One region of the Megasphaera stantonii genome, then DNA from elsewhere that is predicted to be linked to it. Evidence: riboswitches for the same ligand, from Rfam matches in the RefSeq annotation. Region 1 holds a riboswitch; each other region holds the start of a gene.

Region 1 (4,153 bases):
GCCTGCTCGTCTGTCAGCGTCAGAGGACGGCTCTGTTCCAACGTCGGCAGCAGCTGCCTCGTCCGGACATTCCTTTCACTGATAGCCGCCAGTCCCGTGCCGCAGAGGCGGCGGATGACGTCGGCACTGTATCCTTTTCCGATAAAAGCAGATACGGGCGCACTGCCTGCTTGCTTCAATTCAGCCAGCAAGGCCGCCTGCCGCCGCCGGTTCGCCAGCAGGCCCTCGGCATCATCCCGCACAAAAGATAACCACTTTTCCGTTTTATCGGATATTTTATTTTTCCAGCCCTTCTCTACCTGCAGTACGCCTGCCGCAAGCAAATCGTCTACTCGCCTGGCACCGAATTTCCGCGACAGCGCCGCTTTTTCCACCTGGCCTTTCGCTTGGACGTACGCAGCGACATCGGCGTCTTCCGCCGACGCGGGAGCCTTCGTTCCAACCGTAACATACAGACGGACTTCCAGCCCTTTCTTTTCTATCATGAACAGGCGGAGGGCGTCGGCAAGGTTGCAGAGATAATACCGGCTGATCCAGGAAGCCGTTTCGATCATTTCTTCCTGAAACCCCGCCTGCGCCGACAGCACGGTGCTGATCGGCTTGAGCTCGTATGCATATTCGCCTGCATTCCTCTCGCTGACGGCGACGACGATTCCTTCTTCCTGCCGCCGTCCAAAGGGAACCTGCACGCGGCTGCCGACGTGCACAGCCATGCCGTCCGGGACGATATAGGAAAAGGTCTGCTGCAGCCGTTTGGCCGTCGTATTGATGATGATGTCTGCTACCATAGCCCTGCTCCTGCGTTTGTATAACATAAAGATAGGGACTTGACGAAGCAAGCCCCTATACATTGTATCATATTTAATTCAGCCATGCCACCTGGAAGGCATGATTCCTCTGAGATGGCCCAGTTTTATAAGCCGGCTTCCTGACGGAGAACGTCGGCTTTATCAAGCTGTTCCCAAGGCAGGTTCAGATCGTTGCGGCCGAAATGACCGTAAGCGGCCGTCTGTTTGTAAATCGGGCGCTGCAAGTCGAGCATTTCGATGATGCCGGCCGGACGGAGGTCGAAGTGTTTGCGGATCAATTCGACAATCTTTTCGTTTTCGACTTTGCCCGTACCGAAGGTTTCTACGTGGATAGAAACGGGATGGGCTACGCCGATGGCATAGGCCAGCTGGATTTCGCATTTATCCGCCAAGCCTGCGGCTACGATGTTCTTCGCCACATAGCGGGCTGCATAAGCTGCCGAGCGGTCTACCTTTGTGGGGTCCTTGCCGGAGAAAGCGCCGCCGCCGTGACGAGCCATGCCGCCGTAGGTATCGACGATGATCTTGCGGCCCGTAAGGCCGGAGTCGCCCTGAGGACCGCCGATGACGAAGCGGCCTGTCGGGTTGATGAACAGTTTCGTCTGGTCATCGAACAAGCCTTCGGGAAGTTCCGGTTTGATGACGTATTCGAGCAAATCTTTTTCAATCTGTTCGCGCGTAACTTCCGGGCTGTGCTGAGCCGAAATGACGATGGTGTCGATGCGGACAGGCTTGCCGTCTTCGTATTCGACCGTTACCTGCGTCTTTCCGTCCGGACGGAGGTACGGCAGCGTGCCGTCCTTGCGGACCTTGGCCAGACGGCGGGACAGGCGGTGAGCCAGAGAAATCGGCAGCGGCATGTAGTCGTCCGTTTCGTTCGTCGCGTAGCCGAACATCATGCCCTGGTCGCCGGCGCCGATCGAGTCGAATTTATCCGTCGTGCCGGATTTCTTTTCCTGCGCTTCGTCAACGCCCATGGCGATGTCCGGGGACTGTTCGTCCAGGGAAACGAGGACGCCGCACGTATCGCAGTCAAAGCCGTATTTTGCGCGGGTATAACCGATATTGCGGACCGTTTCGCGTACGATGTGCGGAATATCTACGTAGCACGTCGTAGAGATTTCGCCTACGACGTGTACCATACCTGTCGTTACGAGGGTTTCGCAGGCGACGCGGGCGTTTTTATCTTTTTCCAAAATTGCATCCAAAATGCCGTCAGAAATTTGGTCGGCCATTTTGTCGGGATGGCCTTCGGTTACGGATTCAGACGTAAAAAATTCACGATTCTTTGCCATTATATCCTCCTTATGCGTTCAAAAAAAATCCCCTCTGAAAAGAGGGGTATGTATCAGCCCATCTTTCAGTACGCTACACTGTTGGATTTAGCACCTTTCATTCACTGAAGGTTGCTGCTGCATCATCGGGCCAATCCCTCCACAGCTCTTGATGGTTAAATATTTTATTCACTTGACCTATTGTATACTAACAAGAGGAATTATGCAAGACCTATTCGAAAAATCATGGCCTCGATTACTGATTTTTTTTGGCTAAAATCGCCGCGGCCCGTTCTACGATGACCGCCGCCAGGTCTTCCTTGTCCATTTTCTCGAGCTTTTCCATCGAGCCGTCAGGGAACAGGAAGGTGGCGATATTCGTCGTGCCCTGGAAGCCGGCCCCTTCGGCGCTGACGTCGTTGGCGACGAGCATGTCGAGGTTCTTCTTCTTTAACTTAGCCGTGCCGTACTCGATGAGGTTCGTTGTTTCGGCAGCAAAGCCGATGAGAACCTGATGGGCCTTGCGCTGGCCCAAGCCGTACAGGATGTCCGGGTTTTTAGCCATCGTCAAGGTCAGCGTTTCGTCGGATTTCTTGATCTTATTCGCTGCCGGATGAGCCGAACGGTAATCGGCGACAGCAGCCGACTTGATGACCAGATCGCAGTCGTCGTAATACGAATCGACGGCGGCCTTCATGTCGTTGGTGCTGCCTACGTCGATGCGGCGCGCTACGCCGGCCGGCGTCTTCAGATGGTCATTGCTGCCGGCGACCAAGGTGACGTCTGCGCCGGCAAAGGCTGCGGCTTTAGCGATGGCAAAGCCCATGCGGCCGCTGGAATGGTTGCCGATAAAGCGGACCGGGTCGATAGGTTCGCGCGTGCCGCCGGCCGTGACGATGACCTTCTTCCCTTTCAGCAGGCTCGTCCGGCAGGCTGTAAATTCGACGTAGTCGACAATGTCTTCCGGTTCGGGCAGACGGCCGACGCCGGTGACGCCGCAGGCCAAATGACCTGTAGCGGGCTCGATGATTTCATAGCCGTACTCCTTGAGGGCGGCGATATTTTTCTGTACGATGGGGTTCATATACATGTTGCTGTTCATAGCCGGGGCGATGACGACGGGAGCCGTCGTAGCCATGACCGTCGTCGTCAGCATATCGTCGGCGATGCCGCCGGCAATTTTGCCGATGACGTTGGCTGTAGCCGGAGCGATGACGAACACGTCGGCCCACTGGGCCAGGGCGATGTGCTCGACGTTAAATTCGGGAATATCGCTGAACATGGATACGGCGACGGGGTTGCCGGAAATTTCCCTCATCGTCAGCGGCGTAATAAACTCCGTCGCATGTTCGGTCATAATGCACTTGACTTCAGCGCCGCGCTTGCGCAGCATGCTGGCGATTTCAGCTGCCTTAAACGCGGCGATGCCGCCGCTGATGGCCAAGACGATTTTCTTGTTTTCTAATAACATGGCGATGATATCCTCCGCAATTATTTAATGCCGCCCTGAGGCTTTTCATAGGTAATCTTGCCCTGATCGATTTCTTCCATCGCGATGGAAACGACGCGCGTCGTTTCTACATCTACGAGCGGTTCGTCGCCGTCCGTCAATTCGCGGGCCCGTTTTGCCGCCAGCGTGACTAAGGTGTATTTGCTGTCTACTTTTTTCATTAACGATTCCAACGTCGGTTTGATCAACATAAGAACATCTCTCCTCTTTACTGCATACAAATTTCTATTGATACGCCTGCTTGGTCTCTTCGATACAGTTGGCGTTGCGCATAACTCTGCACTCCTCGGCTTTCAGCACGGCGGCGGCCTTCTGAATCGCTTCGCCCAGATCATCGTTGACGATGACATAGTCGTATTTATCAATCCATTCCAGCTCGTTCCGGGCCTTCGCCAGCCGCGCGGCGATGACTTCATCCGAGTCGGTATGGCGTCCCCGGAGCCGCTCTTCCAGAACGGCCTTACTCGGCGGCACGATGTAGATAAAGACGCCTTGGGGATACTTTTCCTTTACCTGCATAGCTCCCTGAATGTCGATTTCCAGCATGACGTGGTTGCCCT
Region 2 (4,153 bases), 1.0 Mb from region 1:
AAGTATGCGCCAAGCTGGGCCATCCTAAAAACATATACCGCTACTATATCGGCAAGCCCATCGTGCCGGAAGACAATCTCAGCATGACCGGCTCCGCCGACGCGCCGGCACAGGAAGCGCCCGAGGCTGCCCCTGCCAAGCCGTCCCAATTCTACGATTGGGAAAAAGACCCGGCCCATCGCCGCCGCCCCAAAATCAGGGAAGCCTACTATCCCATGCCGCAGCCCGAGCCGCCCCGAAACTACGATGCCTACGCCGAGCAGCCCCAGCGTCCTAAGGCGAAAGGTCCTACAAAACGGACAGCCGGTGAAGACGAGCTGCAGTGGAATGACAAGGCAGCCATCCCCCAGGCGGCAAAGGCCATTGCCAGCCCCTTTTTAGACATATTCGGGGCCTTGTTCAATATCGTCAGCACCATACTATTCTTCGCTTTCGCCCTGGCGCTCCTCGCCTCCATCGCCGTATACAGCCTGCCGCCGTATATCTTCTCGGATTTGCTGCCCCTGCCGACGCTGTCCGTCTCGACGATGGCCTTCGCCGTCCTGGCCCTGCTGTTCGCGGCCCTGACTGCGTCGTACGCCAGCCAGGCCTGCCACCGCACGGCCCGCAATGCCAGAAACCCGCAAAGGAGGGACGGATAATGGGAAAAGTCGTCATATGCCTCGTCCTGACGCTGGTCTTTTCCTTTCTCAGCGTCCAGTCGTTCCTGAGCAACGACTACGCCCGCCTCCAGCGCTGGCTTGCCTATTATCAGGAATACAAGGCCTTCGAAGAAGCGGTCAAGCGGGGAAACGCCTCGAAGGCCGAGCTCTTCGAACGGCTGAAAACGATGTATCCCGGCCCGGCCAGCGAGCTGGAAGCCCATCTCAAGGAAAAGTACGGCGACCTGAGCGACACGGCAAAGGATACGCAGAGCACCTTGTCCGACACGCTGAACGACACCCTCGAAACGTTCTCCTCGTCCCACGCCGACATCGACGCCATAAAAAAGGAAGCCGAAAGCAGGCTTTCCTCTAAGGCCGAAGATGCCGAACAGGCTGTTTCCGAGCCGAAGCGTTCCGTATCCCGCGAAAGCAGCAAGGACACGGAATCGAAACGCACTGCCGATGCCAAAGAACCGCGGCGATCTGAGTCGGACACAGTGAAAGAATAATTTTTCCATATTTTATTAAAAAATAATTATTATCCATTGATTTTATTTTGCAAATAGAGTATAATGTACTCAGAGGTCAGGAACGAGACCTGACAAGAGGCAGCATAGGCTGCGAGTTTACGTATGAAATCATGGAGGTATCGATATGGAATTAAAGGGAAGCAAAACTGAAAAAAACTTAATGGCAGCATTTGCCGGCGAATCCCAGGCAAGAAATAAATACACCTATTACGCAAGCGTAGCGAAAAAAGCCGGCTACGAACAGATCAAGGCCTTCTTTGAAGAAACGGCCAACAACGAAAAAGAACACGCTAAAATCTGGTTCAAACTGCTCAACGACGGCATGCCGAACGACATCGACGCCTTGAAAGACGCCGCTGCCGGCGAACACTACGAATGGACGGAAATGTACCCGACCTTCGCCAAAGAAGCCAGAGAAGAAGGCTTCGAACACATCGCCTACTTGTTTGAAAAAGTAGCGGAAATCGAAAAACACCACGAAGAACGCTACCTGGCCCTCCTGGCCAACATCGAAAACGGCACGGTCTTCAAGAAACCGGCGACGAAAACATGGGTATGCCGCAACTGCGGATTTATCGTCGAAGGCGAAGAAGCTCCGGAAGTATGCCCGGTCTGCGCGCATCCGCAAGCGTTTTTTGAACTGAAAAACGATAACTACTAAACCACCATATATAACGAGACACCATCACACATCCGAAAGCGGAGGCAGGAATCCTGCCTCCGTCTTTTGTCGTCGGAAAAATTCTGCCGCCAAAATATTGACATTCGGTGCGAGAGATGGTATGATTTTTATCAACAATCATATATTGATTTCATCAAGAGCAGCCGAGGGAATGGCCCTATGACGCTGCGGCAACCCCCAAATGGGATAGGTGCCAAGTCCAGCGGATACATCCGACAGATGAACACATACGTAATCAAAGCCGTCATCTGTCGACGGCTTTTCTTTTTACCCGTATCGTCGCCGGCCCATCCTATGGCAGGCCGTCCTGCCTCTTGCCATGTGATTGATTCAGTATCAGAAAGGATGAACAACTCATGAACTCTTCTATCAAAAAACTTCTTGCAGCGGCCCTCATCGCCGCGACCTGCGTATTCGCCGCCGGCTGCGGCAGCTCCGACAGCGGCTCGGCCGACAAAAAGGAAATCGCCATCGGCGTAACGGCCGGCCCCCATGCGGAAGTCATGGAACAAGTAGCCAAAGAAGCAGAAAAACAAGGCCTGACCATCAAGGTCGTCGAATTCAACGATTTCGTACAGCCCAACAAAGCCTTGGCCGAAGGCGATTTGGACATGAACTCCATGCAGCATCAGCCCTACCTCGACAACGTCGTCAAAAACCAGGGCATGAAGCTGACCTCCATCGGCAAGACCATTATCCTGCCCATGGCCGTATATTCCCACAAATATAAAAACATCAGCGAAGTCGCCGACGGCGCTAAGGTTACCATTCCGAACGACCCGACCAACGGCGGCCGCGCCCTCCTGCTCCTGCAGCAAGTCGGCCTCATCACCCTGAAAAACGGAACCTCCGTCGACGCCTCCGTACCGGATATCGTAAACAATCCGAAGCACCTCGAATTCATCGAGCTCGACGCCGCTCAGATTCCCCGTTCCCTTGACGACACGGACCTGGCCTGCGTCAACACGAACTACGCCATCCCGGCCGGCTTAAACCCGCAGAAGGATTCCCTCCTCGTAGAAGACAAGGATTCGCCGTACGCTAACGTCATGGTCGTCCGCGAAGATGAAGCCAACAACGAAACGTATAAAAAAGTCCTGGCCATCTACCAATCCGAACCGATTAAAAAATTCATTAACGAACACTTCCAAGGCACGATTCTCCCGGCATTCTAAGAGAAACGGACATCGAGCCACCACGGCATAGCCCCTCGCGGCTATGCCGTTTTTAGTTATACGCTTATACGCTGCAGGAAATAATATAGTATAATGAAATAGTAAAAGGAAACTACGCGTTAAGGAGATGACAGCTAATGAAACACATCGTAATCCTATCGGGCAGCCCCAGAAAAAACGGAAACACGAACCTCTTGTGCCGCCAATTTCAGCAAGGAGCCGAAGAGGCGGGCCACAGCGTACGCTTTATCCCCCTGGCGGAAAAACGCATCGGCTTCTGCCGGGCCTGCGACGTCTGTATGCGCAACGGCGGAGCCTGCATCCAGAAGGACGACATGGAAAATATCCTCTGCGCCTTCCAGCAGGCTGACGTCGTCGTACTGGCGACACCCGTCTATTTTTACGGCGTCAGCGCCCAGATGAAGGCCTGTATCGACCGTACCTATCCCATTTGGCAGCACCTCGGCCGCAAGGAAGTATACTACATCGTCTCCGCCGGCTTAGGCGAAGACATCATCGCCCGCTCCCTCGGCGACCTGGACGGATTTGTCGAGCACTTCGAGCAGTATGAAATCAAAGGCCGCCTGTACGCGTCCAACGTCATGGAAGCCGGAGCCGTCCGCACCCTGCCGGTCATGGAAGCAGCCTACCAGGCCGGCCTTCACGTATAGAACAGGAGGATACTGATGGAATCATTACGATACAGAAAAGCCCGGACCGAGGATATGGAAGCCGTCATGGCCCTGCAGACCGCCGTCTTTCACGGCGAGCAGCTTATCCCCCGGGACGCCGTTGAAGCCTTTCTAGCCATGGAGCCCCAGTGCTGGGTCGCCGAGCTGGACGGCGTCATCGTCGGCACGGCTGCCGCCTGGCATGAAGGCGGTCAGCTCCATTGGGGCCGGTTCATCGTGACGAAGGCCCTGCGGGGCCGGCACATCGGCACGAAGCTGGCAGCCTTTACCTTTGCAGAACTCTTCGCCCAAGGAATCGATTCCATTTTTATGGAAGCCCGCGACACGACCGTCGCCATCGTCGGCAAAATGGGCGGAACCGTCGCAGGAGAGCCCGTCCCCTTCTACAAAGGCACGGTCACGCCCGTATGGATCACGAGAGCAGCCTTTG
Region 3 (4,153 bases), 1.1 Mb from region 1:
GACGACGGCCGCGTCCACGCCTACGGCTACGTGCTGAAAGAATAAAACGATATGGTAAACTAAAAGCCCTGTGCAGCGATGCTGTACAGGGCTTTTTTGGATTTCTTATAATAGATTTTTTACGGCTTCTGTAATCTTCTTGGCGATATAGGGGTTGTTCATCGTGTAGACGTGGATGCCGTCGACACCGTTAGCCAAAAGGTCGGCGATCTGGTCGATGGCGTAGGCGATGCCGATATCCCGCATGGCTTCGGCATTGTCGCCGTATTTTGCGATGGCCCGCTGGAACTTGACCGGCAAGGTCGCGCCGCACAGGGACACCATCCGTTCGATTTGCTTCTTATTGGTGACAGGCATGATGCCCGCTTCGATGGGGACGCTGATGCCGGCGATTTCGCACCGTTCGAGGAAGCGGTAGAAGGTGGCGTTGTCGAAGAAGAGCTGGGAAATGAGCTCGCTGGCGCCGGCGTCGACCTTCGTCTTTAAGTTGCGGATGTCGGCGGCCATGGTCTGGGCTTCCGCATGGCCTTCGGGATAGCAGGCGCCGATGACGTTGAATTCCGGGGCGTTCTGCTTGATGAAGGCTACGAGGTCGCTGGCATGTTCGAAGACATGGGCCCGTTCGCGGCCCGGCGTTTCGTCGCCCCGCAGGGCCAGGATATTTTCGATGCCCGCCTTTTTCAGCGCGTCCAACGTGCGCAGGGCGTCGTCTTCAGTCAGGTAAATGCAGGGCATATGAGCCGCCGTTTCACAGCCGTAGGTGTGCTTGATAGCCGAGGCCACTTCGACGGTGCGGTTGCCGCCGCTGCCGCTTCCGCTGGCGCCGCAGGTGACACTGATGAAATCGGGATAAAGCTGGCTCAGCTCGTCTAAAGCGGCGTAAATCGTCTCGATGGGCGTATCCGGCTTGGGCGGGAAGACTTCAAAGGAAAAGACTGTTTTTTTGGCAAATAATTCATTTGTGCGCATATATATTGCTCCTTGCTGCATAGCTGACAGGGGGTAAGCACGAGTACAGCCGCGTGTTTTTGTTTATATTATATCATGAAGTATGGCCGTATGTATAACAAAAGGGCCTGGAACGAGGCCCTTTTGCATGAATATATATGTGTGTTGTATTAGAAGCTGGGCAGAATGGCTCCCTGGTATTTGTCTTCGATGAATTTCTTCACTTCCGGAGACTGGAGGGCTTTGACGAGAGCCTGGATTTCCGGGCGGTTTTCGTCGCCTTCGTGGATGGCTAAGATGTTAGCGTACGGCGAGTCTTTATCTTCGAGGAAAATCGCGTCCTTCAGCGGATTGAGGCCGGCTTCCATGGCGAAGTTCGTGTTGATGACGGCGATGTCTACGTCGTCAATGGAGCGGGGAATCTGGGCGGCTTCCAATTCGACGAACTGGAGGTTTTTGTCGTTTTTCACGATGTCCTGTACCGTAGAGGTGATGCTGCCGTTATCCTTCAGGGAAATCAGGCCGGCCTTCTGCAGGATGAGCAAAGCACGGCCGCCGTTGGTCGGGTCGTTGGGGATGGCGACCTTCGCGCCGTTTGCCAATTCGTCCAGTTTGGCGACTTTATGGGAGTAAATGCCCATCGGCTCGATGTGGACCTTGCAGATGGCCTTGAGCTGCGTGCCGTGTTCTTTATTGAACGTTTCCATGTAGGGGCCGTGCTGGAAGAAGTTGGCGTCCAGCTCCTTGTCGTTCAGGGCCAGATTCGGCTTGACGTAATCTGTAAATTCGATGATCTTCAAATCGATGCCGTCCTTGGCTAAGAGGGGCTTGATTTCGTTTAAGATTTCCGCGTGGGGAACGGGCGTCGCGCCGACGGTCAGGACCTTATTCTGCGTCGACTCTTTGCCGCCTGCCGGGGCGTCGCTGCCGCAGCCGGCGGCCAATACGGCCAGCGCACAGAGAGCCGCAGCGGCCAGGACGGTAAGTTTTTTGAAATGCTTCATAAATGATTCCTCCTAAATATAAAATGATATGGCGTAAGACCGTTTAGCCTTTTATCCCATGAAAAAAGCCCCTTTCCCAAGAGAAAGAGGTATCGTCGCAGGGTCTTTATCTCTCGGAAATCAATCCGCAGGAATTAGCACCGTCGTTATCGGTTGCCGGGCTTCATTGGGCCAGTCCCTCCGCCGCTCTGGATAAAAGGATGTAAAATTGTCTTGAACATAGTGTATCATGAATCTCAGATTTGTCAAATTGCTATATTTGCATAGCCTGCCGGCCTGATATGACGAGAACGAAAGTAACGGGCAGAACGGCAAAAATGTGATATAATCAAAGGACGAGATATTGCATTAGGAGGTAATACGAAATGGAATCGATTCAAGACGTAGTAAAAAAATACCAGCAAGGCGGTAATAACTGTTCCGAAACGGTATTAAAGGCCTGCAATGAATATTACGGCCTCAACCTGTCGGACGACGTGTTCCGCATGGTATCGGTCATGGGCGGCGGCGTCGGCGGCTCGGGCTGTCTCTGCGGCGCCCTGAACGGCGCCTGCCATATCCTGGGCCTTCTCGTAGGCCGCAATACGCCGGAAGAAAAGACCAAGGCGGAAATCTACGCTCCCGTAAAGGAATTTTATCAGCTGTGGATGGGTAAGTTCCACGCGTCGTGCTGCCGCGTCCTCAAGAGCCCGGCCAACGGCGGCCCCGTATCCTGTCCGGAGCTCATGGTCGGTACGGCGGAGCTCCTGGCGGCCTTTATAGAAGAAAAGGGATTGCTTAAAAAATAAAGACATGGAAAAGACCTCGTACGGCGTCGTACGAGGTCTTTTTGTGCGTATTTATTTATTCGGCAGGATGACGTCGCGGGCCCGGACGTCCTTGCTCAGGCTGTCAATGTGGTTGGCAAAAATCTTGGCCATGCGGATATTTATTTCATCTTTCATTGGCACTTGATAATGCGATGGCGTAAGGGTGTTCCAAGCTGAAGACGGATTTCCGTCAACGTGGATGACATCGTTTTCATCGGGTTCAATGAGAACGTATGTGGGAATTTGATGCATGTCGTTTTGCCAGATGCCTAGTTTTACGTCAGGGCTATCTTTCGTGTCATTCTGCCGGGCCATGATAAAGGTAAGGGGGTAATAGCTCTTTTTACCGTTCGAGAACTGGGTGTACTGTGTGCGGAAATGGATGAGCGACTGTTTGAATGGCACAACGGCAATGGAATCACTGGCTTTGTCGGCAATGACGAAACAAGGGCCGGCTGTCGTCTGGAACAATGCTAGGTAGCCGTCGTCATCTTCTTCGGAAACAGCCACGACTTCACCATGGAGAGTATGGTCTTCAGCCATTGCCTTGGCGGTGTCCAGGCTGTTGGGGGACGGAAGTGTTTGATAGGCTGAGCCTTCTGGCAACGCTTTGCTGATGATGCGGTCGCTGTCGGAGAAGGTGACCTGCGTTGCCGTAGCCGATTGGACGAGGCCGCCTAAGCCGACGAGGCAGACGATGGAGACGGCCAGGCCGATGAGATAGGGCTTGGATTGTCCCGTCGGCTGCTTGCGCTTGACGAGGACGGCGCAGACAATCGCCGCGATGACGAGGGCCGCGCAGACGACGCCTAACAGGATGGCTGTCGTCTGATGGAAAATGCGGAACTGGGCCTGCATGTGAATATCCTGGCCTGCCGAGGCGCCCTGGGTGTTGATAAAGGCCGGCTTCAAATCCCAGACGAGGGTCTTGCCGTCGTCGAGGACCTGGTCGGCGTTTGTGGCGTCGACGGCCATGGGCAGGTGCATCGTAAAGTCGAGAGACGCCGAGTTGACGGCTGCGGCGACGGCCTGGTTATGGATTTCGTTGAGCTGGGCCGCTTCCCGTTCAGCCTGCTTACGGTATTCCAAATAGCTCCAGACGTCGACGCTGGACGGTACCTGGAAGAAATTGGGAATATTGTCTTCGTAATGGGCCTGTGGCAGGGCGGCGTTTTCCTGTCCCTTGATCCGCGTATGGATGGAATAATAGTCATACAAGAGGCCCTTGTGCAGCCGGATTTCACCGTATTCCGGGTCGGGCGTCCAGAATTCGCCGCCTGTATCGGCAATATCCTGTATGCCGGCGTAGGTTTTGCTGGACCGGTAGCCGTTTGCCGTATCTTCGACGGTGAAGCCGTTCTGCCGGTCTTCCTGCTTCCATTGATTCAGGGA

What was found. A riboswitch is a leader RNA that binds a small molecule or an ion and turns the genes downstream of it on or off. The one in region 1 is predicted to bind S-adenosylmethionine.
Region 2: another riboswitch for S-adenosylmethionine. It lies ahead of DKB62_RS08035 (MetQ/NlpA family ABC transporter substrate-binding protein); the one in region 1 lies ahead of metK (methionine adenosyltransferase).
Region 3: another riboswitch for S-adenosylmethionine. It lies ahead of DKB62_RS05530 (MetQ/NlpA family ABC transporter substrate-binding protein); the one in region 1 lies ahead of metK (methionine adenosyltransferase).

What each region holds. Positions count from the first base shown of each region.
Region 1 is NZ_CP029462.1:78,737-82,889, reverse strand. Features, by position in the region: gene priA (primosomal protein N') at 1-788, opposite strand, end outside; gene metK (methionine adenosyltransferase) at 914-2,104, opposite strand; SAM riboswitch class I at 2,160-2,262, opposite strand; gene coaBC (bifunctional phosphopantothenoylcysteine decarboxylase/phosphopantothenate--cysteine ligase CoaBC) at 2,340-3,554, opposite strand; gene rpoZ (DNA-directed RNA polymerase subunit omega) at 3,575-3,784, opposite strand; gene gmk (guanylate kinase) at 3,819-4,153, opposite strand, start outside.
Region 2 is NZ_CP029462.1:1,727,339-1,731,491, reverse strand. Features, by position in the region: gene DKB62_RS08050 (DUF1700 domain-containing protein) at 1-641, shown strand, start outside; gene DKB62_RS08045 (hypothetical protein) at 641-1,153, shown strand; gene rbr (rubrerythrin) at 1,299-1,835, shown strand; SAM riboswitch class I at 1,984-2,082, shown strand; gene DKB62_RS08035 (MetQ/NlpA family ABC transporter substrate-binding protein) at 2,213-3,031, shown strand; gene DKB62_RS08030 (flavodoxin family protein) at 3,169-3,702, shown strand; gene DKB62_RS08025 (GNAT family N-acetyltransferase) at 3,718-4,153, shown strand, end outside.
Region 3 is NZ_CP029462.1:1,177,596-1,181,748, reverse strand. Features, by position in the region: gene speC (ornithine decarboxylase) at 1-45, shown strand, start outside; gene metF (methylenetetrahydrofolate reductase [NAD(P)H]) at 106-969, opposite strand; gene DKB62_RS05530 (MetQ/NlpA family ABC transporter substrate-binding protein) at 1,119-1,952, opposite strand; SAM riboswitch class I at 2,056-2,151, opposite strand; gene DKB62_RS05525 (C-GCAxxG-C-C family protein) at 2,318-2,740, shown strand; gene DKB62_RS05520 (hypothetical protein) at 2,792-4,153, opposite strand, start outside.